Regions from separate parts of the Pseudarthrobacter sp. efr-133-R2A-89 genome, predicted to be linked through region 3. Evidence: riboswitches for the same ligand, from Rfam matches in the RefSeq annotation. Region 3 holds a riboswitch; each other region holds the start of a gene.
The links. Region 3 has a riboswitch for cyclic di-AMP ahead of QRM95_RS03550 (glycoside hydrolase family 16 protein). Riboswitches for the same ligand answer to the same signal wherever they lie in the genome.
Positions count from the first base shown of each region.

Region 1: another riboswitch for cyclic di-AMP. It lies ahead of QRM95_RS01955 (C40 family peptidase); the one in region 3 lies ahead of QRM95_RS03550 (glycoside hydrolase family 16 protein).
Region 2: another riboswitch for cyclic di-AMP. It lies ahead of QRM95_RS08785 (aggregation-promoting factor C-terminal-like domain-containing protein); the one in region 3 lies ahead of QRM95_RS03550 (glycoside hydrolase family 16 protein).

Region 1 is NZ_JARVSE010000001.1:421,164-430,580, forward strand. It holds gene QRM95_RS01930 (glucose 1-dehydrogenase) at 1-479, shown strand, start outside; gene QRM95_RS01935 (DUF1810 domain-containing protein) at 514-960, opposite strand; gene QRM95_RS01940 (DNA alkylation repair protein) at 985-1,512, opposite strand; gene QRM95_RS01945 (TraR/DksA family transcriptional regulator) at 1,509-1,868, opposite strand; gene QRM95_RS01950 (coiled-coil domain-containing protein) at 1,890-3,203, opposite strand; cyclic di-AMP (ydaO/yuaA leader) riboswitch at 3,460-3,629, shown strand; gene QRM95_RS01955 (C40 family peptidase) at 3,633-4,469, shown strand; gene QRM95_RS01960 (protein adenylyltransferase SelO) at 4,547-6,013, opposite strand; gene QRM95_RS01965 (mycothiol transferase) at 6,064-6,588, opposite strand; gene QRM95_RS01970 (AI-2E family transporter) at 6,773-7,921, shown strand; gene QRM95_RS01975 (universal stress protein) at 8,032-8,898, shown strand; gene QRM95_RS01980 (DUF4389 domain-containing protein) at 8,961-9,417, shown strand, end outside.
Region 2 is NZ_JARVSE010000004.1:233,753-243,169, reverse strand. It holds gene QRM95_RS08805 (sensor histidine kinase) at 1-980, shown strand, start outside; gene QRM95_RS08800 (bifunctional glycosyltransferase family 2/GtrA family protein) at 1,063-2,490, shown strand; gene QRM95_RS08795 (ArnT family glycosyltransferase) at 2,487-4,592, shown strand; gene QRM95_RS08790 (glycosyltransferase family 39 protein) at 4,599-6,632, shown strand; cyclic di-AMP (ydaO/yuaA leader) riboswitch at 6,779-6,939, shown strand; gene QRM95_RS08785 (aggregation-promoting factor C-terminal-like domain-containing protein) at 6,945-7,652, shown strand; gene QRM95_RS08780 (glyoxalase superfamily protein) at 7,719-8,120, opposite strand; gene upp (uracil phosphoribosyltransferase) at 8,165-8,800, opposite strand; gene QRM95_RS08770 (phosphatase PAP2 family protein) at 8,813-9,417, opposite strand, start outside.
Region 3 is NZ_JARVSE010000002.1:154,938-164,354, forward strand. It holds gene QRM95_RS03525 (YdcF family protein) at 1-927, opposite strand, end outside; gene rplI (50S ribosomal protein L9) at 1,101-1,553, opposite strand; gene rpsR (30S ribosomal protein S18) at 1,571-1,810, opposite strand; gene QRM95_RS03540 (single-stranded DNA-binding protein) at 1,937-2,512, opposite strand; gene rpsF (30S ribosomal protein S6) at 2,584-2,889, opposite strand; cyclic di-AMP (ydaO/yuaA leader) riboswitch at 3,279-3,431, shown strand; gene QRM95_RS03550 (glycoside hydrolase family 16 protein) at 3,543-4,538, shown strand; gene QRM95_RS03555 (glycosyltransferase) at 4,670-5,860, shown strand; gene QRM95_RS03560 (oligosaccharide flippase family protein) at 5,857-7,344, shown strand; gene QRM95_RS03565 (aminoglycoside phosphotransferase family protein) at 7,363-8,370, opposite strand; gene QRM95_RS03570 (hypothetical protein) at 8,367-9,417, opposite strand, start outside.

The sequences.
Region 1 (9,417 bases), on a different contig from region 3:
CCGGAAAGCAGGTTGCCCAGGAGGACCTCCAGGACATCACCGACGAGCAGTTCGACCACACGCTCAAGACCAACGTCTACGCCATGTTCTGGGTCACGAAGGCCGCCGTGCCGCACATGCCGGCCGGCTCCACCATCATCAACACCACCTCCATCCAGGCGTACAATCCGTCCCCGACCCTGGTGGACTACGCCACCACCAAGGCCAGCATCAACAACTTCACCAAGGGCCTGGCGCAGCAGCTTGCGCCCAAGGGAATCCGTGTGAACGCCGTGGCGCCCGGACCCATCTGGACTCCGCTGCAGGTCAGCAGCGGCCAGCCCAAGGAGGCATTGCCGGAGTTCGGCCAGTCCACTCCCCTGGGCCGCGCCGGCCAGCCCGCTGAACTGGCCCCCGCCTACGTCTTCCTGGCCTCACCCGAGTCCAGCTATGTGGTGGGCGAGACACTGAACGTCAACGGCGGCAGCCCCACGCCCTAGCCTCCCGGCAGCCCAACACGGCCGGGCTCCCCTGTTATTCGGCGGAGTCCCGGCCGGACAGGAGTTCGTCCGTGGCAGGATCCGGCTCGCCATCGAAAAATTGGGCCAGGACCGTCTTGAACACTGTTTCTCCGGGCGCGGCCCGGAGAAACAGCGTCATGGACGAACGGAGCTTCTGCGCATCGATTCCGCCAAGGATGTCCGACGCCGAACGGCCGGCATGCGTGGTGAGAGCCAGGGCGCACTCCAGAAGGCGCGGGCCCAGGACGGGGTGGTCCAGGTAGGCCCGGGCCTCCGCCAGGGACGAGATGGCGTAGGTGCGTGATGTGGCGCTCCGCCCCAGCCCGGCAACCTGGGGGAAAATGAACCACATCCAATGGCCGGTCTTATTGCCGAGCTGCAGTTCGCCGAGCGCGCTTCCGTAGGTGTCCCCGCCGTCTTGGGCGGCGACGAATCGCTCCAGGTCAAACGCTTCACTCATGGGGTCTCCTCTGCGGGTTGCGGGTCACTGCGCCAACTCTTTTTCCAGGAGGCCTGCTGCCGTTTGGAGCTGGGGTTCCGGGTCATCGCGCCATCGCGCCAGGACAGCCGCCGCCCGCTGTCGGTCGCGGTGGTCCAAGCCGGCCAGCAAGGGCACCAGGACGTCGGAGACCAAGGGCGCGGCCAGGTCCACCGCCTGGGCCGAGCGAAGAAAGCCCTCCAACCGGGTCAGGTCCGAATGCCGCAGCAACTGCACCTTTGTTTGCAGCAGGACGATGGCGGCCAGGCGGCGTTCGAAGACCGGCCGCGAGCCGGGTTTCGGCTGGCCCCACAGGACGGAGGCCAGCATGACCGTGGTGTCGTGGCCCATGTCCTTGAACTTCCGAAGGGCGTCCCGGACGGTGCCGCGGACTGCGCCGATCGAAGACCCGTAGGAGGCCAGGGCTCCGCCCAGCCGGCAGCCCACTTCGTCGGCCCGGTACCAGGCTCCCTCGTTCTGGAGGGTCCGGTCGATGAATTCAGCAGCAGCGGCGACGTCGGACACCCCGGTCACCGCGCCCGTCCCGCAGAGGCATGAAGGATACAGAAGGGGGTCCAGGGCCGCGCCTCGAGCCTGCCGTCCGCGATGGGCTCGCCGCAGACCGCGCAGGTTCCATAGGTGCCGTTGGCCAGCCGGGCGAGGGCTGCCTCCACCTGGTCCAAGCCGGCTGAACTCTGCTTCAACAATGCCGACGCCTGCGACAGTTCGAAGGCGATCGTGGCGCCCTCGGGATCGTGTTCGTCATCGACGTTGGAGTCCTGCCGGGCCGAGTTGGCCGCGTCGATATCGGCCCGCAGCGCCGGCAACAGTGCCAGCCGCCGGGCCCGTTCCTCTTCGAGCAGCACCCTGAACCGTTCGAAATCTGGCATGCCGAAAGCCTAGCGCGTCAGTCAGTACCAGTTCAGGGCGACAGAATGGCTCCAGGCGCCGCACGGGGACCCGTAGCGGTCGCGGATGTAGCCAAGCCCCCATTCGATCTGCGTCCGGTAGCTGGTCAGCCAGTCGCTTCCGGCGCTGGCGTACTTTCCCGGCGGCAGGGCCTGGGCTATGCCATAGGCCCCGGAAGAGGCATTCGTGGCAGTGGTCAGCCAGCCGGATTCCTTGGTCCACAGCTGGGACAGGCACTGGAACTGGTCGGGGCCCCAGCCGAAGGCGCCCAGGCGTCCGGAAGCATAGGTCTTGGCGCCGGCCGGATCATTGACGGCACCGCCGGGGATGGAGGGAACGACGACGGGCGGCGGGCTGGTCACGGCAGGCGGCGGCGGATTGCCGGGAACCGGGTCCTCCGGCGGGGCCGGTATCGCCGCGTTGCCGGCCGGAGCTGCGGGCGCGGGGTTGGGCTGCCGGGCTGCGGCTGCGGCGGCCTGCGCCGCGGCTTCGGCCTGCCGGCGGGCCTGCTCCGCCGCGGCGGCGCGCTTGGCCTCCTGGGCCGCTTCATAGGCAGCCAGCGCCGCCTGGCCCTGCCGGTACTCTCCCTCGAGTGCCGCCGTCGTCCCCTTCAGCGAGGCCAGCTGGGCCGTCAGCTCCGTGCTGTGCTGCTTTTCGTCACTGACCTGCCGGGCGAGCGCGTCCTGGGCGGAGCGGGCCGCGTCCAGTTTGGCCTTTGCTTCCCCGGACAGGCGTTCCCGCTCAGTGCGGGCCACTTTTTCCTGGTCTGCCAGTGACGCGGCAACCTTTCCGGCGGCGGCAGCTTTCTCCACCAGGGCCGCAGTCTTGTCGCCCACCAACTGGACGAGGTTGAGCCCCTGGACGCTGTTGTTTTGGAGGGCATCCAGGGCCACGAAGAACCCGGTATTGGTTCCGCCCGTCTTGTACGACTGGACGGCAAGTGCTCCGATTTCCTTGCGGTGCCGGGCCAGTTCGTCATTGGCGCGGACGGCCTGGGCGGACAATGAATCCAGCCTCACCGATGCCGCCTGCAGCTCGGCGTCGGCTGCGGCGTAGTCGGCCGCTGCCCGGACCGCAGTGTCACCGGCGGCTTCAGCCTGGGTCTGGAGTCCGTTCAGCAGCCCATTGATGGTGGTGATCTCTGCCGCTTTCGCTGCCTCGGAAGACTGTGCCTGCTGCACGTCAGCCCAGGACGGATATCCACCGGGAGGTGCAGGCTCGTCCGCAGAGGCAGGCAGCACCGTGGCCGCTGCCACTGCGATGGCGAGCAGTCCCCCCAACAGCGGGGACTTGGGCATGGTCACGAACAGGGGCATAGTCCCGAAGCATACCGGCGGCACGCCGGGGCGGAAAGGCGCCCGTGCCCGGTTTGTTACCCTTTCGCGCCGGCGGCGGACCGGCCGGAGTCCAGCATGGGTGGACAGGACACATCCAATCGCTGGTTGAATACGAGAGAGGAAGCTCGTATGTTACCGAAACGTGACAATTGTGGGGTTGGCGGGTTATGGTCTTCGGGTGTCCCTCCCCAAACGGGACACTCCCATCAGTTTGCCGAGCCCTGCCGCTGATACCGGGATTCAACCGCTTTCATGCTGGCAGGGACGGGGGAACCAAGTTTCCACGACCTTTGAGGTCTTGGGGTTAAGTCGGACAGCTCCTCCGCCCACCGCGGAGATGTGTTCGGCCGGGTATCTCCAACCCGAACCCGACAGCTCACCCCGCAGGCATGGGAGAGGCGATCAATCGTGTCAAAGAATCTCAGCACTGCCCGCCACCGCGCGACCCCGGCCCACTCCATTGCGCTCGAGGGACTTGCCGTGACGGCCAAATCACAGGCCCGTTCGTTGGGCCGTCCGGCCCTCGCCGTTGCCGCCGCGTCCGGCATTGCCTTCGGCGTCGGCGCCCCGGCCCACGCGGGCGTGACGGGCGCGGACACCACTGAACAGGCCAGCGTCCAGGCCGCCGCGTCTCCTGCAGCTGCTCCGGCAGCCGCGGCAGCAACCGTCCACACCGTCGTTTCCGGGGATACCCTCGGCGCAATTTCGGCCGCGTACGGAGTCAGCCTCAATGACGTCCTGGCTGCCAACGGCCTCGGATTGTGGTCCATCATCTACCCCGGTGACCAGATCCAGATCCCCGGCGCGGGCTACGTGGCAGCACCTGCCCCGGCGCCGGCGGCGGCCCCCGTCCAGGCGGCAGCCGCCACCGCACCGGCGAACACCGGCATGAACATGTCCTACGCATCCGCGACGCCGGTGGCCTCCACCACCGGGACCGGGACCGGCGCTGCCATCCTGGCCTCGGCCTACAGCCAGATCGGCGTGAGCCAGGACTGCACCGCCATGGTTGAAAAGGCCCTTCGCTCCGTCGGCAAGAGTGTTGGCGACCTGGCTCCCACGCAGTTCTTCCAGTACGGCAGCGTGGTCGGGAGCCCGGCACCCGGCGACCTCATCATCACGTCGGGCCACGTGGGCGTTTACGCCGGCAACGGCCAGGTTGTGAGCGGCGGCGTCAACGGCTACACCACGCAGGTTCACTCCATCAGCTGGCTCAGCGGCTACTCAGTGGTCCGCGTGGCCTAGTCTTCGCCAGCAAAGCCTGCTCCCAACAGGAGGGTGGCGGCCGGGCCTCCGGTTGCCACCCTCCTGTTGTTGTTAGATCAGGTCCCGCAAAAGGTCGTGTAGGTCCCGAAGCCCGCCGGGGGACCTTCCACGTAGCGTTCCAGCCCGGGGCGCTCGGTGAAAGGATCGGTGACGGCCTGAAGCAGGCGGTGCAGCGGGGCCACGTCTCCTTCCGTGCCGGCGGCGAGGGCTTCCTCCACCAGGTGGTTCCGTGGAATGTAGGCCGGGTTGACGCTGTCCATCAGCCCTGCGTCGGGTTGCAGCGCCAACCACCGCTCCGACCAGGCGTCGAAGCCGGCCAAATCCATCACCATCTTGCGCGCCGGGCGCAGATCGCCGCGGGCCGCCCTGCCGAGGTTACGGAAGAACAGGGTGTAGTCCACCGGGCCGTCCTTGAGGATGGCCACCACCTCGTCAATAACACTGGACGCGGCGTCGTCGCTGACGTTTCCAGCGGCAAGGCCCAGTTTGGTTTTCATGCCGCCGGTCCACGCCGTGCTGTACCGTCCACGGAATCCACCGAGCACCTCCACCGCTGCGGCAACGGCCTTGTCCTCGTCTCCGTCAATGAGCGGGAGCATCGACTCGGCAAGGCGGGCGAGGTTCCATTCGGCAAGGATGGGCTGGTTGGCGTAGGCGTAGCGGCCGCTGACGTCGATGGAACTGAAGACGGCGGTGGGATTGAAGGCATCCAGGAACGCACACGGGCCGTAGTCGATGGTTTCCCCTGAGATGGTCATGTTGTCCGTATTCATGACCCCGTGTACGAATCCAGCCAGCATCCACCGGGCCACAAGTCCGGCCTGGGCGGCAACGACGGACGCGAACAGTGCCAGGTAGGGGTTGGGGGCCACGGCAGCGTCCGGATAAAGCCTGCTGATGGCGTGGTCCGCCAGCCGTTTGAGCAGGTCCATGTTTTCCGTGGCCCGGGCGTACTGGAAGCTCCCAACCCTCAGGTGGCTGTGGGCCACCCGCGCCAGGACGGCGCCGGGCAGCATGCCCTCGCGCCGGACCTGCCGCCCCGTAGCCACGACGGCGAGAGAGCGGGTGGTGGGAATACCCACGGCGTGCATGGCCTCACTGACTACGTACTCACGCAGCATAGGCCCGACGACGGCCCGGCCGTCCCCGGCGCGGGCGAAGGGGGTGCGCCCCGAGCCTTTGAGGTGGATGTCCAGCAGGTGGCCGGCGCGGTCCGTGACTTCCCCCAGCAGGAGCGCGCGCCCGTCGCCGAGCAATGGCGAGTAGCCGCCGAACTGGTGTCCAGCGTAAGCCTGTGCCACCGGAGTGGCGCCTGCGGGAAGGTGGTTGCCCACGAGGAGGCGCACCCCTTCGGGACTGCGGAGGTACTGCGGGTCAAGGCCCAGGCCTGCGGCAAGCTTTTCATTCAGGACCAGGAGTTCGGGGTCCGGCGCTTCCTCGGCCTGCCAGGGAACAGCAAGTTCCGCCAGTTCACGGGCGAAACGGCCGTCGAAGGTGACCGTGGATTCAGCTGCTGCCGTCATGGATTAACCCTAGCGCCATAGTGCCGCCTGGCCCCTCCTTCACCACAGGTTCACGCACTGCCGGCGCCGGCTCCCGCATCATGCAGCCCCTTGGCATAGGCGGCCTGGCCGGCATGCTGGAGGCAGTCCCCCAGGATGCTGACAAGCCGCACGCCAAGGGTCACCGGCGGATCCCAGCGCCTGTCCACCACGCGGTCCAGGTCCGGGCCTTCCAGGCCTTCGAGGACCTTCGTGGTTTGCCGGTGGACCGCTTCACAGTACTCAAGCAGGAGTTCACCGGATGCCCGGACAGTATCCACCTGGCTGCTGGAGTGGCCGTAGCCCGTGTCGCCTTCCGCCAAGGGGAGGCCAAAACGCGACACGAAGCCTTCGGACGTCCAGACCTGTTCCAACTCCGAGGCGGAGGCGACCTGCGCATCCTCCACCCTGCCCAGGTGCCACACCAGCCAGGCAATGGAGTTGCCGCGGCCGGAGGGGCGGTGCTGGAGTTGTTCCTCGTCGAGCCCGTCGAGCACCTGCCGGACCAGGCCCGGGAGGCGGCCGAAGGACTCGAGCAGCAGTTCTCTGGAATCCATGGAGCGGGTGCCTTTCTGGTTGAGCGCACCGGGGAACAATAAGCTTACTGAGTAGACGCAGCACCTGGGAACAGCCGGCCCGGTCAACACTTGCCCTTGTTTCGGCTTTCCGGGACGTGGGGTACAAGGTAACCAAGGTGCATCATTTCGTGGGCCGGGCGGTCACGGCAGGCAAGGAGAAGCGATGGAACGCAGCAAAGTATCCCCGGACGGACACGGGCCGGAACAGTCCCGGACCCAGTCCCTCGCTGCAAGGATGTCAGCGCTCTGGGCGGACGGTTTGGGCCGGGCCAGCATCCGGGCGCTCCAGACACTCTCGCTGCTGGCGCTCGCTTGGGCGGCCGTGGTGGCCGCCACCCGGGTTCCGCTGGTGACCATTCCCGTGCTGGTCGCCTTGATCCTGGCTTCGGCAATGGCTCCCGCCGTACGGTGGCTCGCCGCCCACGGGTTTCCCCGGGCGCTGGCCGTGCTGTCATCCTTCCTGGTAATCATCGCCGTGGCGGCCGGAGTGGTGGGCGGCATCGTTGCACTGGTCCGGCAGCAGGCCTCGGTTCTGGCAGCACGGGCGGAGGCAGGGATTGGCCAGCTGCAGCAATTCATCACCACGGGACCTGTCGCGCTGACCGGTGCGCAAATCGACGCGGCCCGCAACGAATTCCAGAAGTTCCTCGCCGGCGGAACACTCGGGGCCGATGCGCTGACCGGGCTCAGGACAGCCGGGGAGATAGCCGCCGGCACGGTCCTGACGGCCGTCATCCTCTTCTTCTTCCTCAAGGACGGCGAGAAGATCCGGACGTTCCTGATCGGGTTCCTCCCCGGCAACCAACAAGAAAAAGCACAGCTGGCCGCGGAACGAAGCCTCCTGGTGCTCGGCGGCTACGTCCGGGGCACCCTCATCATTGCCGCGATCGATGCGATCCTGGTGCTCGTGGGGCTGCTCATCCTTCGGGTCCCCCTGGCCGTCCCGCTGGCCGCCGTGGTCTTCCTGGGCGGGTTTATTCCGATCATCGGGGCAACCACCGCCGGCAGCCTCGCCGTACTGGTAGCCCTGGTGGAAAACGGGCCCGTGCCCGCGCTCATCGTGCTGATCATTCTCGTGGCCGCGAACCAGTTCGAACACCACATCCTCCAGCCTGTCTTCATGGGCCGGGTCCTGCGGATCCACGGGCTGGTCATCATTTTGGCGCTGACGGCCGGGGCCACCTTGGCCGGGGTAGTCGGGGCGCTGCTCGCTGTCCCGCTGGCCGCCGTCGGATGGACCATCTACAGGACGCTGTCCGGACGCGAAGCAACGGCCGGGGAACCACCGGCACCGCCGGCACCTTCGGGCTAGCCGGTTTCTGCACACCTGCTTCGGTGACTTTCGGCCCTAGAGTGCCGGCGGGGCCGGGGTCAGTCTGGAAGGGCAGGAAGACCCTTTCACGACAAGCAGGAAGTGCGGCCATGTCATCCCAGAAACCCATCGCCGTGGGCACCAACGATTCAGCACAAAGCCAGGCCGCAGTCTTGTGGGCAGCCCGCCGTGCCCACCGCGCCAACCTGCCCCTGGTGATCCTCCACGTGGTCGATGACCGGTGGATCGCCGAGCCGTACCCCTGGTTCGGGACGCTTCAGCAGGCAGGCGAGGAACTCCTCAAGACCGCGGCCGGACGCCTTGAAGGGTCCGTCCCCGTCACCCCCGCGACGGAAATGCTCACCGGAAGCGTGGGCGGGTCCTTGGCAAAATATTCCAAGAAGACTTCCATGATGGTCATCGGCTCCGGCAGCGGGCACCTCGGCGGCACCCTGGCCGACCGGGCACTCCAGGTTGCCACCGCCTCGAAAGTCCCGGTCGCCGTCATCGGAACCCAGGACCTGGAAGGCAGGACGGGCGTCGTCGTGGGCGTGGATGGATCAGCGGAATCAACCCAAGCCGTCGCGTTTGCCGCCGCCGAAGCAGACCGCAATGGTGACGAACTCACGGTCGTCTACGCCGTCAACGTCCCGGACCCGGTGGTCGACGCCGGCCTGACACCCGGCGCCCTCGCTGACCTGATCGTCGACGAGGAACGCATTGTCCTCTCCGAAACCGTCGCCGGGCTCAAGGAAGACTACCCGGACCTGACGGTCTACCAGCGCCTTGTATCCGATAAGGGCCCGGTGGACGCCCTGGTCGACGCCGCCGCAGGGGCCCGCCTCCTGGTGGTGGGCAGCCGCGGACGGGGCGCCTTCAAGCGCCTGCTCCTGGGTTCCACCGCCCACGGCGTGCTGAAGCACCTTCCGTGCCCCACCATCATTACCCGGACCCAGGCCATGAAGGTCACCGACTAGCCGCAGAGCCCGCAGCTGTTCGTCCCCACCTCTGCATGACCCCACCCGGAAGGTCCGGCGCCATGAAAAAACCCGCCGCAATCATCATGCTGATCCTTGGGATCCTGTTCGCGCTTCCGGGCCTTGCGGCACTGGCGGGAGGTGCCGTGGCTTCCGCCGTAGGGTCGATCCAGGGAGACGGATTCCTCACGTCCGGTACGTCACGGTTCTCGGTGAACTCCTTCGCCCTGACCTCCCCGCGCGGCGACACCATGGGGCAGGAGGTGCCCGGCCGGCTTCCCTTTGACATTGGCACCCTGCGGCTGCGGGCGGAATCCGAGACGCCGGGCAAGGCGGTCTTCGTCGGCATCGCACCGCAGGCCGACGTCGAAAAATACCTCGCAGGCGTGCACCACTCCGAACTGCTCAACGTCTCCCAGCGGGCGTTCCGCGCCGATTACCGTGATGTTCCCGGGAACAGTCCTGCCGCGCCGCCGGCGGACCAAGGCATCTGGAGCGCCTCGGTATCCGGCTCCGGCC
Region 2 (9,417 bases), on a different contig from region 3:
AAAGCACCGAGGCCTCGCTGGTGTTGACGATGGTGCTGGTGTCACTGGGCGGCCTTGTCCTGATCGGGCTGGCCGGCACGGCCTTGATCCGCCGGACCATGCGGCCGCTGGAGCAGCTGTCCGACGTCGCCACCAAGGTTTCCAAGCTGCCGCTCGACGCCGGCGAGGTAGCCCTGGCGGTGCGTGTCCCGCCGTCGGCAGCGCATCCCACCACGGAAGTGGGCAGCGTGGGACACGCGCTGAACCTCATGCTGGACAACGTCTCCAGCGCGCTCGAAGCCCGGCAACGGAGTGAGATGAAGGTGCGCCAGTTCGTGGCGGACGCCTCCCATGAGCTTCGGACCCCGCTGACCGCCATCCGCGGCTACACCGAGCTGATGCGCATGACCGAAACGTTCACCGAGGACGGCCAAAAGTCGCTGGGCAGGGTGCAGAGCCAGTCGGAGCGCATGACCGCCCTGGTGGAAGACTTGCTGTTACTGGCCCGGCTGGATGAGGGCAAAGCGACCGAAACCACCGATGTGGACCTCACCCAGCTGGTGATCGAAACCGTCAGCGACGAAAAGGTCATGGCACCGGACCACACCTGGCAGCTGACGTTGCCCGACGAACCGGTAACCGTCCGCGGCGACACCACCCAGCTCCACCAAGTCCTGGCAAACCTGCTCTCCAACGCCAGGAAGCACACGCCGGCCGGCACCACCGTCACCACCGGGGTCATGCGCTCCGCCGACGGCAGCGTGGTGGTCACGGTCACCGACGACGGACCCGGCATTCCCGCCGAATTCCAGGGCAACATCTTCTCCCGGTTCACCCGGGCCGATGCCGCCCGCTCAGGCTCCGAAGGATCGTCCGGGCTGGGGCTTTCGATCGTCGAATCCATCGTCGCGGCCCATGGCGGCACCGTGGAACTGGTCTCCCGGCCGGGCAGGACCGAGTTCGCGGTCCGCTTGCCGGCAGCGGCAACCGCCACATCCTGACTCCGCGCGCCGGCCGCACTTACACAGGCACGTCACAGGTTGCGCCTAAAGCCCTCAAATACGGCGGCGCCACTCTTGATTCATGACGCTCACCGACTCCACTTCAGGAACCCTGCCGGACGCCGCGGTGGCGCCGGTGGGCATTCCATCACGGGGGCGCGCCGGACGGCGCGCCCCCGTGGACACCCGCACCACCGCGCCGGTCCTCGACGTAACCATCCCGGTCTTCAACGAGGAACGCGACCTGGAGGAATGCCTCCGCAGGCTTCACGCCCACTTGCTCGATTCCTTTCCGCACGCGTTCCGGATCACCGTGGCGGACAACGCCAGCACGGACGGCACCTTGAAAATCGCCGAACGCCTGGCCCGGGAGTTCCCCGAACTCGCAGTGGTCCACCTCGACGAAAAGGGCCGCGGAAATGCACTGCGCAAGGTGTGGCTGGCCTCGCCGTCGCCGGTCCTGGCCTACATGGACGTGGACCTCTCCACCGACCTTGCGGCCCTGGCACCACTGTTGGCGCCGCTGATCTCCGGCCATTCGGACCTTGCAATCGGCACGAGACTGACACGCAACTCCCGCGTAGTCCGCGGACCCGAGCGGGAATTCATCTCGCGCGGCTACAACCTGATGCTGCACTCCTTCATGGGTGCCCGGTTCAGTGACGCACAGTGCGGGTTCAAGGCGATCCGCGCAGACGTCGCCCAACAGATCCTTCCGTACACCGTGGACAACTCCTGGTTCTTTGACACCGAGCTCCTGGTCCTGGCGGAGCGGTGCGGCCTGCGCGTCCATGAAGTTCCCGTGGACTGGATCGACGATCCTGATTCAAGCGTTGACGTGCTCCGGACGGCGCTGGCGGACGTCCGGGGCATGGCACGGCTCACCCGCGACCTGCTCTACGGCCGCATCCCGGTTCCGGAGCTGCGGGCAGCCCTGGCGCGGGGGCCGCTGCCCGCCTCGTCCCGGGCGGCCGAGCAAACGCGCGGCGGCAGCCTGTTTGGCCAGTTGGTGCGCTTCGCCGCCATCGGTGCCGCGTCGACCCTGGCCTACCTGGCGATCTTCGTATTCTGCCGCGGCTTCATGGATCCCCAACTTGCCAACTTCCTGGCCCTGCTGATCACGGCGGTGGCCAACACGGGAGCCAACCGGCGCTTCACGTTCGGCATCCAGGGTGGCAACCCGGTCCGGCACCACTTTGAGGGGCTGATCGTGTTCGGCATCGGCCTGCTGCTCACCTCGGGTGCGCTGGCACTGGTGCACAGGACGACGACGCCGGACCGGTGGGCGGAAATCCTCACCGTCGTGGCGGCGAACCTCGCCGCCACCGCCGTGCGGTTCCTGCTGTTCCGGCTCTGGGTCTTCCGGGAGCGGACGCCGCGGACAGCACCCACCGCGCACCCCGGTCCCGGGCCGGGCCCGGGACAGGGAACAGCTTCCACCGGAACCCCCGCGGCATCGTCCGCCGACGACACGACAGCCACCGCCTCCACAGAAACGGCAGCATCATGACCTCCACCATTTCACCGGCAGGCGCCGGATCGACCACCGAATCAACCGCCGGTCCACAGCACCGGTCAGGTTCCGCAGTTTCCTCTGCAGGCCCCGCACAGCCTGGTCCGCGCTGGGCCCGCTACGCCTTCGGCGGCCAGCCTCGCTGGGTGCGGCCCTCGGCCGCCGGCCTCCTGGTGGCCACGGCAATCCTGTACCTCTGGAACCTGGCCGCCACCGGCTACGGAAACTCCTTCTATGCCGCCGCCATCCAGGCGGGCACCAAGGACTGGACGGCGTTCCTCTTCGGATCGCTCGACGCCGGAAACGCCATCACCGTGGACAAGCCGCCCGCGGCGCTCTGGATCCCGGCCCTCGCGGGCCGCATCTTCGGCTTCTCGTCACTGAGCATGCTGGTGCCCGAGGCGCTCATGGGAGTGGCCGCCGTCGGCTTCCTGTACCTCGCCGTGAAGCGGGTTTCCGGGCCGACGGCAGGCCTCCTGGCGGGTGGCGCCCTGGCACTGACGCCCGTAGCGGCGCTGATGTTCAAATTCAACAACCCGGACGCCATGCTCACCCTCTGCCTGGTGCTGGCGGCGTACTTAACCACCCGGGCCATCGAACGGGCCGGATGGAAATGGCTGGTGGCGGCGGGGGCCGCGATTGGCCTGGCGTTCCTCAGCAAGATGCTGCAAGGCTTCCTGGTGGTCCCCGCGCTTGGACTTGCGTACCTGTGGGCAGCCCCGACCCCGGTGGGACGCCGGCTGGTGCACCTGCTCGGCGCGCTGGGCGGGATCATCGTGGTGGCCGGCAGCTACGTCGCCCTTTTCCAGCTGACGCCGGCCTCGGAACGGCCGTACATGGCCGGGTCCACCACCAACAGCTTCCTGGAACTGACCTTCGGCTACAACGGCCTGGCCCGCATCACCGGTTCGGGTGAAGGAATGCCCGGAGGCGGAGCCGGGGGCCCGGGCGGCGGTGCGGCGGGCGGCTTCGGCGGCGGCAATGCCGGCTTCGGCGGCGCGGCCGGCCTGCTGCGGATGTTCGGGACCAGCTTCGGCGGCGAGGTGTCCTGGCTGCTGCCCGCCGCGCTGGTGCTGCTGGTGGCAGGCTTGTGGTTCACCCGCCGCGAAGCGCGCACGTCCCGGAGCCGCGCGGCCCTGATCCTGTGGGGCGGCTGGCTTCTGGTCACGGCGGGCGTCTTCAGCTTCATGAGCGGCATCGTCCACCCCTACTACTCCGTGGCACTGGCCCCGGCCATCGCCGCGCTGGTGGGCATCGGCTCGGTCGAACTCTGGCGCGGCCGCGCGTACTGGCCGGCACGGACAACTCTTGCCGTCGTGGTCCTGGGCACCTCCGTCTGGTCCTCGGTGCTGCTGGGCCGCGACACTGCATGGCTGCCGTGGTTGCGCATCGCCACCATCATCCTCGGTGTCCTCGCGGCGGCCGCCATCCTCGTCCGCCTTGACGCCAAGGGCGCTGCGGGACGGTTCCGGCGCTCCGGGACGGCCGCCGTCGTCGTTCTCTCTTTGCTTGCCGGGGGCCTTGGAACGGCTGCCTGGACCCTGGCCACCGCCGCGTCCGCCCACTCGGGATCCATCCCGACGTCGGGGCCCGCGGGTTCCTCGGCGGGCGGTTTCGGGAACAGGGCTGCCGGGTTCCGGGACGACGCCGCGCTCCGTGGCGACCGGACCGACGGAACGGATGCCGCAACCGGTACCGGCGGTTTTGATCCCGCGAACGGAGCCGGCGGCGTCCCCGGAGCCGGCGGGGCCGGCGGTCCCGGCGAAGGCACCGCCGATGCAGCCGTAACCGCGCTGCTCACGGGCACCACCACGAAGTGGTCGGCGATTGTCTCCGGGGCCAGCCAGGCCGCCAGCCTGGAACTGGCCACAAACACCAGCGTCATTGCCCTGGGCGGCTGGAACGGCGGTGACCCCTATCCCACGCTCGCCGAGTTCCAGGCCATGGTGGCAAAGGGTGAGATCGGCTACTTCATCGAAGGCGGCATGGGCGGCGGCATGGGCGGCCGGGGCGGCAACTCCGAGGTGGCCGCCTGGGTGCAAGCAAACTTCCAGGCCCAAACCGTGGGTAACTCCACGGTGTACCAACTCACCAAGTAGGATCCCATGGCCAGCTCTTACCCCACCCCCGTGCAGGCTCCCTCCGCTCCCGCTGTCCCCGGCCCTGGTGCTGCGGCCCGCGTGCGGCGGGATCCCCCGGCCCTCCGGCACCGGCTGGAACTTGCAGCCGTGCTGGCAGCTACCGCCGTGCTGTACCTGTGGAACCTTGGGGCATCCGGCTGGGCCAACGCTTTCTACTCCGCCGCTGCCCAGGCCGGATCGCAGGACTGGGCGGCCTGGTTCTTCGGCTCCTCGGACGCCGCCAATTCCATCACGGTGGACAAGCCACCGGCGTCCCTGTGGATCATGGGCTTGTCGGTCCGGATTTTCGGCCTGAGCTCCTGGAGCATCCTGGTTCCTGAGGCCCTGATGGGCGTCGGCGCCGCCTGGCTGCTGTACCTGGCCGTCCGGCGGCCCGCGGCGCCGGCCACCGGTGACCCGCGGCTCGCCCACCGGGCAGGGCTGCTGGCCGCCGTTGTGCTGGCCTTGACGCCCGTGGCCACGCTGATGTTCCGGTTCAACAACCCGGACGCCCTGCTGGTGCTGCTCATGACCGCTGCCGGCTACGCGGTGCTCCGCTCCGTGCAGGAGGACCGGCTGCGCTGGCTCCTGCTGGCCGGGGTTTTCCTGGGCTTCGGATTCCTTGCCAAACAGCTGCAGGTCCTGCTGGTGGTTCCCGGGTTTGCCCTCGCCTACCTGGCTGCGGCGCCGGCCAGGCTGGGGAGGCGGCTGCTGCACCTGGTCGCCACCGGTGCCGCGATGCTTGCCGCGGCCGGCTGGTGGCTGGCGGTCGTCGAGCTCATCCCGGCTGCGGACCGTCCGTTCATTGGTGGTTCGCAGGACAATTCCATCCTGGAATTGACCCTCGGGTACAACGGCCTGGGCCGGCTGACAGGCGACGAGACAGGGAGCGTGGGCGGCGGCAACGGCTGGGGCGTTCCCGGGCTGCTGCGGATGTTCAACAGCGAATTTGGCGGCCAAATCGCGTGGCTGCTGCCCTCCGCCCTGATCCTTGCTGCCGGCCTGCTGTGGGTCGGACGCCGGGCGCCGCGGACTGACGTCGTCCGGGCGTCGGTGCTCATTTGGGGTTCCTGGGTCCTGGTGACCGGCCTGGTCTTCAGTTTCATGGCCGGCATCATCCACCCCTACTACGCGGTGGCATTGGCGCCCGGGATCGCAGCCCTGGCCGGCCTGGGCCCGGTCCTCCTCTGGCAGCACCGGCGGCAAGCCGCCGCGGCGGTCTTCCTGGCCGCAGCAGTGGCCGCGGCAGCCGTGATGGCCTTTAGCCTGCTGGGAACCACGTCCGCTTACGGTCCGTGGCTGCGCTGGGTGGTGCTGGCGGCAGGCCTGGCGGCCGCGGCAGGAACGGGGTTGAACAGGTTCATCCGCCTTCGCTCCGTGCAACGGACGACGACGGCGCTCGCCCTTGCGGCATCGCTCGCCGGACCGCTGGCCTTCTCCATCTCGACGGCGGCGACGGCGCACAGCGGGGCCATTGTCAGTGCCGGGCCGGCGACGTCATTCGGCGGCCCGGGCGGGTTCGGCGGAAACCGGACCGGCGGGTTTGGCACGGGCGGCACGTCGCGGCAGTTCAACGGGCAGGCCGGACAAGGCCAGGGTGCCGGCCAGGGCGGGGCAACCCAGGGCGGTCCGGGTGGCACCGGTGGCCGCGCCGGCGGGATGGGCGGCCTCCTGGGTGCGCCCACGCCGTCGGCCGGGCTGGTGGCCGCATTGAAAGACGGTGCCTCAAACTACACCTGGGCGGCGGCAGTAGTCGGTTCGAACAATGCCGCAGGCTACCAGCTGGCCACGGAGCTGCCGGTGATGGCCGTTGGCGGCTTCAACGGCACCGACCCCTCCCCCACGCTGGAACAGTTCCAGGCGCTGGTCGGCCAAGGCCGGATCCACTACTTCATTGCCGGCGGGACCATGATGTCCAGCAGCGGCTCGGACGCCTCCGTCCGGATTGCGCAGTGGGTGGCGGCCACCTTCCCGTCGCAAAGCATTGGCGGGACCACGGTCTACGATTTAGCGGGATAAACACGACTCCGGAGACCGGGCCGCAGCAAATCGACGCGCCAGAATTCGTGACTTCCGTTACCCAAATGTGACTAATGCGCAATCTTCCTGTACCGTCGATTGGGTGCGGTCCCCGTTCGGGCCGCATATCCCGGGTTGACGCCAAGCTCTGCCGCTTCCCGGATTCCGCTTGAGCAACGGCAGAGGCGGGGGACCCACCGTCCCGGGCAATTATTGCCCTTGGGGTTAAGCCAGCACGTGTTTTTTCCGTGCGGCCGGATGCCCTCATCCGAACCCGACAGCTAACTCCGCAGGTGTGAGAGGCGATCAATCATGTCTAAATCCATGGCAAAACCATGCCTGCAACCCAAGGCAAAACATCGGGCCAAACCCCAGCCCGCCAAAAAGACCACCGTGGGGCGGCGTGTTGCGGTCCTCGCTGCATCATGCGCAGTGCTGGTTGGCGTTGGCGCGGCAGGCCAGGCGACCAACAGCATGACCCAGGCGTCGTCCACCGGGTCAAGCGCTTCCACGTCGGCGGCGGATGCCCAGATGAGCATCGAGAAGAGCGAAATCCGGTCCAACCCGGCCGCGAACCCTGCTCCTTCCGCCATCAGCGTGGCACCGCAGGCCGCGGAGCCGGCCCCCGCACCTGCTCCAGCCGCCCCGCCGGCTGAAGCACCCGCCCCGGCACCGGCCCCCGCACCTGCGCCTGCTCCCGCCGTCGCGGTTAACGATCCCGCGGGCGCCCAGGCCTACGCCGCCAGCCAGCTGTCCTCCTTTGGCTGGGGGCCTGACCAGATGCAGTGCCTGCAGACGCTGTGGACCAAGGAATCCGATTGGACCACCACCGCCACCAACGCCAGCAGCGGTGCGTACGGCATCGTCCAGTCGCTGCCTGCGGAGAAGATGGCCACCTTCGGAGCGGACTACCTGACCAACTACCGCACGCAGATCAACTGGGGCCTGGACTACATCAAGAAGAGCTACGCCTCGCCCTGCGGAGCGTTGAGCTTCCACTTGGCCCACAACTGGTACTAGGCACCACCAGCACCAGGCACAATGCAAACCGCGGGCCGCATCACGTTGATGCGGCCCGCGGCTGCGTTAACCAGCGCCCTGGACGTCGCCCGGGCCGGAGTTCCGCCATGGGATGTACTGGACAGACCACTTATTGCCGTCCGGATCGGCGAAATACAGGAAATGGCCCCACTGCTGCACGTCTACGTCACTGACATCCACGCCGTTGCCCTTGAGCTGGCGGTGGGCAGCTGCGATGTCGCTGACCACCAGCTGCAGGTTGGAGCCGGTGCCGGGCGGAGCGTCGGTAAGCCCTTCGCCGATGCAGATGGAGCAGGCGGAGCCGGGCGGCGTCAGCTGCACGAAGCGGATCGACTCCGAGGGTCGTTCGTCGTAGTCGGCGTTGAAGCCAACCTTGTTGACGTAGAAATCCTTGGCACGGTCAACGTCGGATACAGGGACAAAGACAAGTTCAAGTTTCCAGTCCATCCGCACAGGGTAGCGGCGGGAACCGTTTTGAAAAAGGGTGGAACCTACCCGGCGATGCCGTACAGGCGGTCGCCGGCGTCGCCCAGGCCAGGGACGATGTAGGACTTCTCGTTGAGCTTCTCGTCGATGGAGGCCAGCACGATGTGCACATTGGCGTCGCCCAGTTCTTCCTCCAGCTTGGCCAGGCCCTCCGGGGCTGCCAGCAGGCAGATGCAGGTGACGTCGGAGGCGCCGCGCTTGAAGAGGAACTTGATGGCCTCACGCAGGGTCCCGCCGGTGGCCAGCATCGGGTCCAGAACGAAGACCTGGCGGCCGGTGAGGTCCTCGGGAAGGCGCTCGGCATACGTGATGATGTCAAGGGTTTCCTCGTCCCGGGCCATGCCCAGGAAGCCCACCTCAGCGGTGGGAACCAGCTTGGTCATGCCTTCCAGCATGCCCAGGCCGGCGCGCAGGATGGGTACCACCAGCGGGGTGGGTTTGGTGAACGCGGTGCCGACCGTGGTGCTGACGGGCGTCTGGATGGTCACGGGCTCGGTGCGGACCTCCCGCGTGGCCTCATAGGCCAGGAGGGTCACCAGCTCTTCCGTCAGCTGGCGGAAGACCGGCGACGGCGTGTTTTTGTCCCGCAGGACGGTGAGCTTGTGGGCGACCAAGGGGTGGTCAACAACGAGAGTACGCATCCCCTAAAACTATCATCCGGCGCTGCCTTTATCGGGTTCGGAAGAACCGCCGTCCTGCAGTTCCTCCGCCACGACGTCACGCACAATGGGACGGTCGAACGACGGCGCGGCACCCACGTGTTCCCGCCTGCGGACAATGTGGAACAGCCGGTGGGCCATGATCACCACCCCCACCCAGGTGAGCCCCAGCAGCCAGCCGGCCATGACGTCCGTGAGCCAGTGGTGGCCCAGGAAGACCCGACTCAAACCCATGGCGATGATGAACACCGCGCCCGCTGTGATGGCCAGGACCCGGACGCGCATGGCGTCGAACTGGAGGCAGATCAGATAGACCACCAGGCTGATCACCACGGTGGTGTTGAGGGTATGCCCGCTCGGGAACGACGGGGAGTCCTCGTACGGCGGAACGGCGTCAGCGTGATCCGGACGCGTGCGTCCCACAAGCTTCTTGCCGAGGGTGGTGGCGGTAATGGACACGGCTGCGGCGCCGCCGATCAGGACCAGAGGACGCCAGTTGCGGCTTAGGTAGGTCAGCCACGCGGTGAGGATGCTGGCCAGGATGGGCATTCCGATGCCACCGCCGATATTGGTGAAACCGGTGACGAACGCGTCGAGCC
Region 3 (9,417 bases):
GTTGATCCACCGGTAGGTTGCGAGGATGGCAACGAATTCCCGAAGGAACGCGCTGGGGATAAAGTAGCCCGCCGTCCTGGCCCCGGCCACATGGGCGCGCAGACCCGCGCGCCGGGTGAACATGGCCGCGCGGAACACGTGGTAGCTGCTGGTGACCACCGTGACGGGCGCGTCCGGCCGCTCCATCAGCGCGCGCGAAAAGTGCAGGTTCTCCATGGTGGTGGCTGCCCGGTCCTCCACGATGATCCTGTTGGCAGGAATACCTTTCTCCTGCAGGTAGCGGGCCATCGCTGTCCCTTCGGCGAGGAGTTCATCGGAGCCCTGCCCGCCACTGGGAATCAGCGCCCGGATGGACCCGCCATGCTTGCCCCGGTACAGGCGCACTGCCGCGTCAAGCCGGGCGGCCAGCAGGGGCGGAACGGAGCTGCCGGCCAGGCCGGAACCCAACACCACCACGTATTCGGGGTGGCGGCGCGGCGGCAGGGTCGAGTAAATCAGCGAGTAGACCAGGTAGCTGACGAACACAAAGCCCACGTAGCCGGACAGCAAGGCAGCCGCCGACGTGAGCGCCCTGAGCGCGGGTACGGCCGTTTGCAGGGCGGCCAGGACGAGGGGAATGGCCACCACGGCCAGCCCCGCCAGCAGGGACAAGAGGTTTGCCAGGCTGCGGCCTTCGCGGCGCAGCATGATGAGACCGTTGAGGACCAGGAACACGGACAGGACGGGCACTGAGACGATGAGCAGGAGGCCCAGGGCCAAGGTCAGAAGGACGGGGAGGGAATTGTTGCCGGAGACCAGGAGGAGCCCAAGCCAGCCGATGACCGCCCCGGAGACAAGGAAGACTCCGTTACGCAGGCGCCTCCGGTCGGTCGCAAAGCTGATGACTGCGGCCACCAGGAGGATGCAGCTGACGACGAGGAACGGCAATGCTGGGTGACCTTCCGTGGAGACGGTGGAGTGCTGCAGGCCAGAGACGGTGGCCTTTTCCCTAAGCTAATGGCGCACGCAGCCCGCCGCCGTGAGCCCCGGCGGTGACTTTGCACGCAAATGGCCCCCGCACCGGAATCCCGGGCGGGGGCCATTCAACTGCGGTGCGGAAACTACTTTCCGGCAACGACCTCAAGGTCGATGACAGCGGAAACATCCTCGTGCAGGCGGACGTTGGCCGTGTACGAACCGACAGACTTGATGTGGTTCGGCAGTTCAACGTTGCGCTTGTCGATGGCTCCGAGGCCGGCAGCCTCGACAGCAGCAGCGACATCAGCAGGCTTGACGGTGCCGAAGAGACGACCGGACTCGCCGGCCTTCACCTCGAGCTTGACCTTCTTGGAGGACAGAGCCTGGGCCTGGGCCTGTGCCGCTTCAACAGAAGCGTGTGCACGGGCGGCGCGGGCAGCCTTGATGGACTCAACCTGCTTCTCGCCACCCTTGGTCCAGGTCAGGGCGAAGCCGCGGGGCAGCAGGAAGTTACGTGCGTAACCGTCCTTGACCTCGACAACATCGCCAGCAGCACCGAGACCGGTTACTTCGTGGGTCAGAATGAGCTTTGCCATGTTAGTTAATCCCTTCCTTAGCCGCGGCCAGCGCCGGAGTAAGGCAGCAGAGCAACTTCGCGGGCGTTCTTGATTGCCTGGGCGATCTTGCGCTGTTCCTGCACCGTGACGCCAGTGACGCGACGGGCGCGGATCTTTCCGCGGTCGGAGATGAACTTGCGCAGCAATGCTACGTCCTTGTAGTCGATGACAGTGACGTCAGCGGCCTTCAAGGGGTTGGACTTTGGTTTGGGCTTACGGAGTTCAGCCTTAGCCATCGTGGAGCTCCTATTCTAGGGAGCCCGTGGATATTGATCCACGGGATGGTGGTGGTCCGACGGCGGCAAAACCTTGGGTGCCTTGCGGCTCCCGGGCAGTCCCGGAGTCGGGCCGTTGTTTGGGTTTTAGAAGGGAGGTTCGGAATCGGGGCCGTTGCCCCAGCCGCCTGCATTGGACACGCCGGGCGTGGCCCAGGGATCGTCCTGTGCAGCCTGCTGGTTGCCGCCGCCCCAGCCTCCACCGGAGTTGCCGCCCTGGTTTCCACCAGGGTTGCCGCCTCCGAAGCCACCGCCGCCGTTGCCGCCGCCGAAGCCGCCCCCACCCTGTCCGCCGGAGCGCTGGGTGCGGTTGACCTTGGCGTTGGCGTAGCGCAGGCTGGGGCCGATTTCGTCAACCTCAAGCTCGATGACGGTGCGCTTTTCGCCTTCTTTTGTTTCGTAGGAACGGCTCTTCAAGCGGCCGGTCACGATCACGCGCATGCCCTTGGTCAGGGATTCGGCGACGTTCTCGGCAGCTTCACGCCATACAGCGGCGCGGAGGAACAGGGTCTCCCCGTCCTTCCACTCGTTGGACTGGCGATCAAAGGTGCGGGGGGTGGAAGCGATGGTGAAGTTCGCTACTGCGGAACCGGACGGTGTGAACCGCAATTCCGGGTCATTGGTGAGGTTACCGATGACCGTAATGGTGGTCTCGCCTGCCATCTACTGCCTCCTTGTTCGATCCTGGGTGAAGAGTGCGTTCCTGCGGGGTAAAGAATGAATTTTGGTGCTGATTACTCAGCAACAACCTTCTGCTCTTCGGGGCGGGTGATCTTGGTGCGCATGATGGTCTCGTTAAGAGACAGCTGGCGGTCAAGTTCCTTGGCGGTTTCCGGCTTGGCGGTGAAGTTCACCACGGCGTAGATACCTTCGGACTTCTTCTTGATTTCGTAAGCCAGACGGCGACGGCCCCAGATGTCAACCTTTTCGATGGTTCCACCATCGTTGGTGATGACGTTCAGGAACTTCTGAAGCGACGGCTCAACGGTACGCTCTTCGACCTCGGGGTCGATGATTACCATCAATTCGTAAGGACGCATATGTGAACCCACCTCCTTTGGGCTAAGCGGTTACGGCATTTCCGTAACAGGAGGTTCATTTGCGATTCCGCGCAGTGCCTTGCCACCAGTACGGAGGCAGGGCGCAGCACAGACTTCAATATCCTAGTGCATCTGGACCTGATAGGCGATTCGCGCTTGACTCAAGGCTAGCCGCGTGATGCGGCAGAGGCAGCCCGACCGGACGCGTATGTGGAAAACGCGTGAGTGCGCCGGCCGCCCCTATACGTCAACTCGGGCACACAGCGGCGCGCCACGCCCAGGACAGTACTTCCGTTACTCAATTGTGATTCCGCGTTGATTGTCGTGTACGGTCTTCGGGTGGGCCGCCCCAGCCGGCCCCAATCCCGGAAGACGCCCAACTCTGCCGCTTCCGGCGATCCCCAAGGTTTCAAGGCAGAGGCGGGGGACCCAAGCGTCACGGGTATGGCTTCCGCCTGCCCTCGGGGTGAAGCCGCAGTGCGCGGCCGGATGGCAGCATTCGAACCCGACAGCTAACTCCGCAGGCGTTGAGAGGTAAATTCCCCATGCCCGCATCCCCTAAATTGAGCGCCAAACGTGCGCGCCGTTATCAAAATGAGACCACGCCGGCCGGACGCCGGCAGTTTCTGACAACCAAAGATTCCCGCCGTCGCTTGCCCTTGGCCGCCGGCCTGGCAGCAGCCATCCTCGGCGCAGCCTCCCTGGGCCTCGGCCTGGCCAACGGCAATGAAGAGGCAAATATCTCCCGCGTAGCCAGCGCCGCCGAGGCCGGCAGTGACGTGCAGGAGCAGGAATCCCCGCCCGCCACCTTGTCGTCCGCTCCGGCCCCAGCCCCGGCACCGGCCGCCGCTCCTGCCCCTGAGCAGGTTCCGGCTCCCGCCGCTCCCCCGGCTCCCGCGGCACCCGCTCCGGCGCCCGCCGCCGCGGCTCCTGCCCCGCAGTCCCCCATCGCCGTGGCGCCCGCCTCGGCACCGCTGGCCAACAGCGGAACGCCGATGCCCGCGGGGGTCCCCGGGAACTGGACCATGACCTTCGCCGACGAGTTCAATGGTTCAGGCCTGGACAGCGGAAAGTGGTCCAACTGCTGGTTCGCCCCCAGCTGCGGAAGCATGAATAAGGTGTCCACCAGCCCCGCCAACGTCTCCGTGGCCAACGGCAACCTCGCCCTCAGCCTTGGCTCCTCGTCTTCCGGGTCCTTGGTCTCCACGAACCCGAAGGGTGGAGCGGGCACCGGTTACCAGTTCACCACCGGGTACGTCGAGGCCCGCATCAAGTTCCCCGGCAACGCCAACGGCCTCTACAACTGGCCCGCGTTCTGGACCACCGGGCAGTCCTGGCCCGCAACCGGCGAGAACGACATCGCAGAGGTCCTCCAGGGCAAGATGACCGTCAACTACCACTCAAGCTCCGGGTCACACAACCAGGGGGCCGTCGGCGGTGACTGGGCCAATCAGTACCACACCTTCGGCATGCACCGGATGGCCAACTCCACGGACGTCTACTTCGACGGCGTGAAGGTCAAGTCCTATCCCACGGACGACGGAAACGCCCCGCAGTACATCGTGCTCAACGTCGGCGCTTCGTCAACGAACCCGGTGTACGGGCCGCAGTCCCAGCTTCTGGTGGACTACGTACGCGCCTGGCAGTAGCCGGCCGCACGGCCCGTTGAAAAGGGCGACGGCGGGACTTCCCGCCGTCGCCCTTTTTGGCTTCCTGCGGTTCCCCACAAAGTTGCCCAAAGCAACCCTGCCACCCGAGTATGATCCAGTACACTCTTGCAATGAAGCTCCTGTACGTGACCGAAAGCGTGCCAAACCGGGACCCGCAGCTCGGTGATGGAAGCTCCATGATCCCGTACGAAGTGATCCTTCACCTTCCCGCAGATGTTGCGGTCACGCTGCTGACGTTTTCCGGCCCCGTCCCGCTTCCGCCGGAGGTCCGGGCCCGCTGCGAAACCGTCCACGAGATAGCCCCGCGGAACGACCCCGCCGCATTCGTCCGCTCCCTCGGCGGCCTTGCCGGCCTGGGAAAACACCGGCGCTCCACCCCGTCAGCGCGGGCAGCAGCAGCCACCCTGTCCCGCAACAATGACGCCACCCTCATCCACGGCCCGCACGCCCTCTTCCTCTCCCACCATGTGGCGGGTCCCGTGGTGCTGCAAACGGTGGACCCTTGGTCCATCCGGGCCGCCATGGACACGGATATTGCACACTCCCTCCGGCCGGCCTACCGGCTGCGCGAACTCCTCGCCGAACGGGCGGAACGGTCGCTGCCCCCCAAAGCGCGGCTGCTCACCGTCGGGGCAAAGGACGCTGCAGCCTGGTCGGCGAAACTCGGCAGGGCCGTGAACAGCGTCCCCAACGGAACCAGCGTGGCCGCCGGGCCGCGTCCGGACCGGAAGGCGCCGGTGGTTTGCTTCGCGGGCAGCCTCAACTACGCCCCCAACGTGGACAGCGCCACAGTCCTGGCCACCCGGATCGCTCCCCTCGTGTGGAGGGAGGTCCCGGAGGCACGGTTTGTCATCGCAGGGCGGCAACCCACGGCGGCAGTCCAGGCGCTGGCCGGTCCGCAAATTGAAATCCAGGCCAACGTGCCCTCACTCCCGGATGTCTTCAACGGGGCCGACGTCGCCGTCTTCCCCGACGAGCACGGCGTAGGCGTCCGGAACTCCGTGCTTGAGGCCCTTGCCGCCGGACTGCCCGTGGTGGCAACCCCGGTGGCGGCACGGGAACTCCCGCCGCACCCGCTGCTCACCGTCGAGGCCGGCCAGGACGCGATGGTCCGCAAGGTCGTGGAACAGCTCAGGGCACCGCGGCCCCCGCACGTGACTCCCGGCGGCGCACCGGGCCACGGCACCGGCGCCGTCCGGTCCTGGGACACGGTGGCCGCGGAGTACCTGGCAGAGGTGCGGGCGGCCGTGGCCGCGTCATCCCCCGCCGGGGACTTATCCGGCACATCAAGGCAACTGTGACCTACGCGCCCGGCGAGCTGGAACGCAAGGGAGTCCGGGGAGCCTTGTGGCAGGGGCTGGCCTTCGCCTCCGGACGGGTCATCGTGCTGGTCACCACGGTGGTGCTGGCCCGGCTCCTCTCTCCTGAGGAGTATGGCCTCGTAGCCCTGGCGCTGGTGCTCATGGCATACGCGGAGACCATCGCGGATGCCGGGGTGGGCCAGGCACTGGTGTATCTGCCCAAAACGAAGGTGATTGCCCGTTCAGCGCTCCTGCTCTCGGTGGCGCTGGGCGCCGCCCTGGCCCTGGCCGCCGTGCTCGCGGCCGACGCTGTGGAAGACCTCATCGGGCTCGACGGCGTGGCACCCCTGGTGCAGGTGCTCGGCATCTCCGTCCTGGCCACCGCCTGCGGCGCCGTTCCGGAAGCGATCATGCGCCGGGACCTGAAATTCCGTCAACTCACCGCCGCCCCCGTGCTGCGCGCCGCGACCATGGGGACGGTGACCCTGTACCTGGCCTTCACCGGCCACGGCGCGTGGTCGCTCGCCGTCGGAACCGCCGCAGGCTCGGTGGCCTACGCCGCCACCTGCTGGTTCCTGATCCGCCACGAGGCGCCGTGGCAACTCTGGCGGGTCAGCAGGAGCGCCCTGGGCGAGAACATCCGCTTCGGTGCTCCCGTTGCGGGGAGCAACATGCTGGCCCGGGCCATCTTCGACGTCGATTACCTGGTGATCGGGATCGTGCTGGGGGCCCATGCGCTCGGCCTGTACACGCTCGCCTTCCGGCTGCCGGAGGCCCTGATCCTTAACGTGTTCTTCGTGCTTTCCACCGTCTTGTTCCCGCTCTATACGCAAGTCCGCGGGGACCAGCAGCGGCTGCGCGACGGGTACCTGAAAAGTGTCAAAGTACAGGCCCTCTACGGCATTACGGCGGGGGTGGGCCTTGCCGTGGTGGCCCCGGTCCTGGTGCCGGTCCTGTTCGGGCAGCAGTGGGAGGAATCAGTGACGCCGCTGGTGTTCCTTGCCCTGTACGCGGCGGCACGGTCGCTCGGTGCCGGCGCGAATGACGTCTATAAAGCCTTGGGCCGGCCAGGGCTTTCCATCTGGATCTCCGTAGTCCGACTGGTGGTCCTGCTCCCGGCGCTGGCCTTCGCCACGCGCTGGGGCATTGTTGGTGTCGCGTGTGCCCAGATGGTGGTGGCGGTGGTCTTCGCTTTCGGCATGCAGGCCGTGGCCGCCAAGGTCATGGGGACAAGGATGCGCCGGATGCTCCGCGCCGCGGGACCCGGCCTGGCGTGCGGGGCTGCCGTCGCCCTGGTAGGCCTGTTCAACCTGTCACGGCCCGCGCTGGGACCGGTGCTGACGCTCGCCGTCATGGTTGTTGCGGGCGTGGGCCTGGTCTACGCGGTCCTGCGGTTCGGCTACCGGGACCTGCACGACGAGATCCTGGGGCTCTTCAAGCACCGCCACGAACCATCAGGTCCTGCGCACGACCCCGTGTCCTGAGCCGGGCGGCGCCATTTCCTAGGCGGCTGCGACGGCGTGGCGCCACAGCCAGTAGTCCCGGTCCGCCTGGAGTGCGGCACGGACCTTGTCGTTGCCCTGCGACGGATCAGCCTCAGTTTCCTGTGCCAGGCGGTCGGCGAGCGTTGCCGTGGACCTCGCCCAAGTGGTGATCACCAGCAGCGGCAGCAGCGAGGACTCCACTCCCCGCGTGCCAAGGTGGCGCGACAGCGGGTCCAGCGCCCAGCCGCCGGGGCCAAACGCTTTGTCGAAAGCTGCGATCTGGGCGTCCCTGGCGAACGCCTGCTCGCTGGACTCACTGAGGTACTGGAGGTAGAACACCAGGTCATGGCCGGGGACGCCGTCCGTCAGGGAGCGTTCCCAGTCCATGACCTGCAGGCCACTCCCGGGCTTGACCAGCAGGTTGGGATGGCTCAGGTCGCCGTGCTCGATGACGGCCGGGAGCCGGGCGGCACGCAGGGGTTCGAGAAGCTCGTGGGTACGTTCAACCAGCCGGCAGGTTTGGGCGTCCGGTCCGGCCAGCCGCTCCAGGGCCGCCAACGGGGCGGTGACGGCGCGCTGGTACCAGTCCAGGTTATCCGCTGCAGCATGGGTGCAGGGCAGGGACCCCACAAAGCCGGTCCCGGCCGCGACGGCGGCGGGGAGGTCCGCGGCCACCTTCCGCGGATCAAGGGGAATGCCGGTCAATGCCGTCTCGACCAGGACCGTGTACGGCCCCTCGTCCCGGATTCCCACCAGGCGCGGAACACCCGGGCTGTCCACGACGGCCGAGAGCTGGTCCAGCATGGCGGCCTCGCGCCTGACTCCACTGCTGTCTCCGGGCTGGCGCGGGATCTTCACCACCAGGGCGGGTTCGCTTCCGCGGGCCGGAAAGACGAGGGCCACCACGTGCCGGGAGGTGGTGAAGCGCGGGGTAAGCAGCAAGGTTTCCCACCCGCGGCCAAGGCCGTAGCGGTCAAGGGCGAAATCCTCGAAGTGTTCCCGGAGGAATTGGTCGACGAAGCTCATGGCCGGCCGCCCCCTTCCGGACGCCGGCCCGTGACGGTGCCCTCCGGAACCATGAGGTCGAAGACGTGAAATGCCAGGGCCAGGTGGGCCGCGGCAGCTTTGAGCGCTCCAAACCGCACATCCTTCCTCAACGCCAGGGTGTCACGGATGGCCACCGCGGACCGGACCGGAACCAGCCTGGCGGTGCGGTCACGGTTGGGGGCATTCCAGTAGAGGGTGACGTCCTGATATCCGCGGCGCTCCAGTGTCCGCTTCCATCCCCGGAGGGTCCGGGGGCCGGAACGCTGGAGCAACGAACGGCTGGCTTCCACGCAAATCCATCCTCCGGGTTCCAGCGCCAGGCCGGCGGCTTCCACATGTCCGCGGCCCGGAGATGCCAGCAGCACCACGTCACATGACGCGCCGGCCGGGCCGGCGAGGCTGACGGCGTCCGGGTCCAGGAGCCGCAGCGCCGCCTCCGTTTCCTGGCTCACCTCTCCGGCGAAACCAAGGTTGCGGGGCTGCAAGACTGGAATCAGGAAGCGCCAGTCCAGGAGGCGCCAGAGGTGCAGGGCCAAGGCCTCCGCCGCGCCGGGTCCAGGGGCCGCCTGGGCCCCATTTTCCGGTGCGGCAGGAGTCTTGCCGTTAACGGGATGGCGACGTCGGTTGGCCGGTCGGGTGCCGGCCCGGGACAACGTTTCCCAGACAATGCCGGTGGCCACCCGCTGGACGGCCTCCGCCGGCTGCGCCGCATCAACCACCCGGCCGCCGGGGAGGCGCCCGGCCAGCTGCAGGTAGTCCTGCCGCCACGATTCCAGTAGCTCCGGGCTGTGCTCGCCCTTCCGCTCAAACATGACAGGGCCGGGTACATCCAGTACCAGGAGGACGTCCGGGGCCGGGATCACCGCCAGCGCGAGTGCGTTGCTTATCCCGGCCAGGGGTCCGCCGCCGGACCCGCCCAGCAGCGCGTCGTACGCCACGCGGTCCATCAGCACCACTTTGCCCATGCGCCGGTAGAACCTGGCCAGCACTCCGCCCCGCACCAGCCGGTAGATTTTCTTCCCGGTC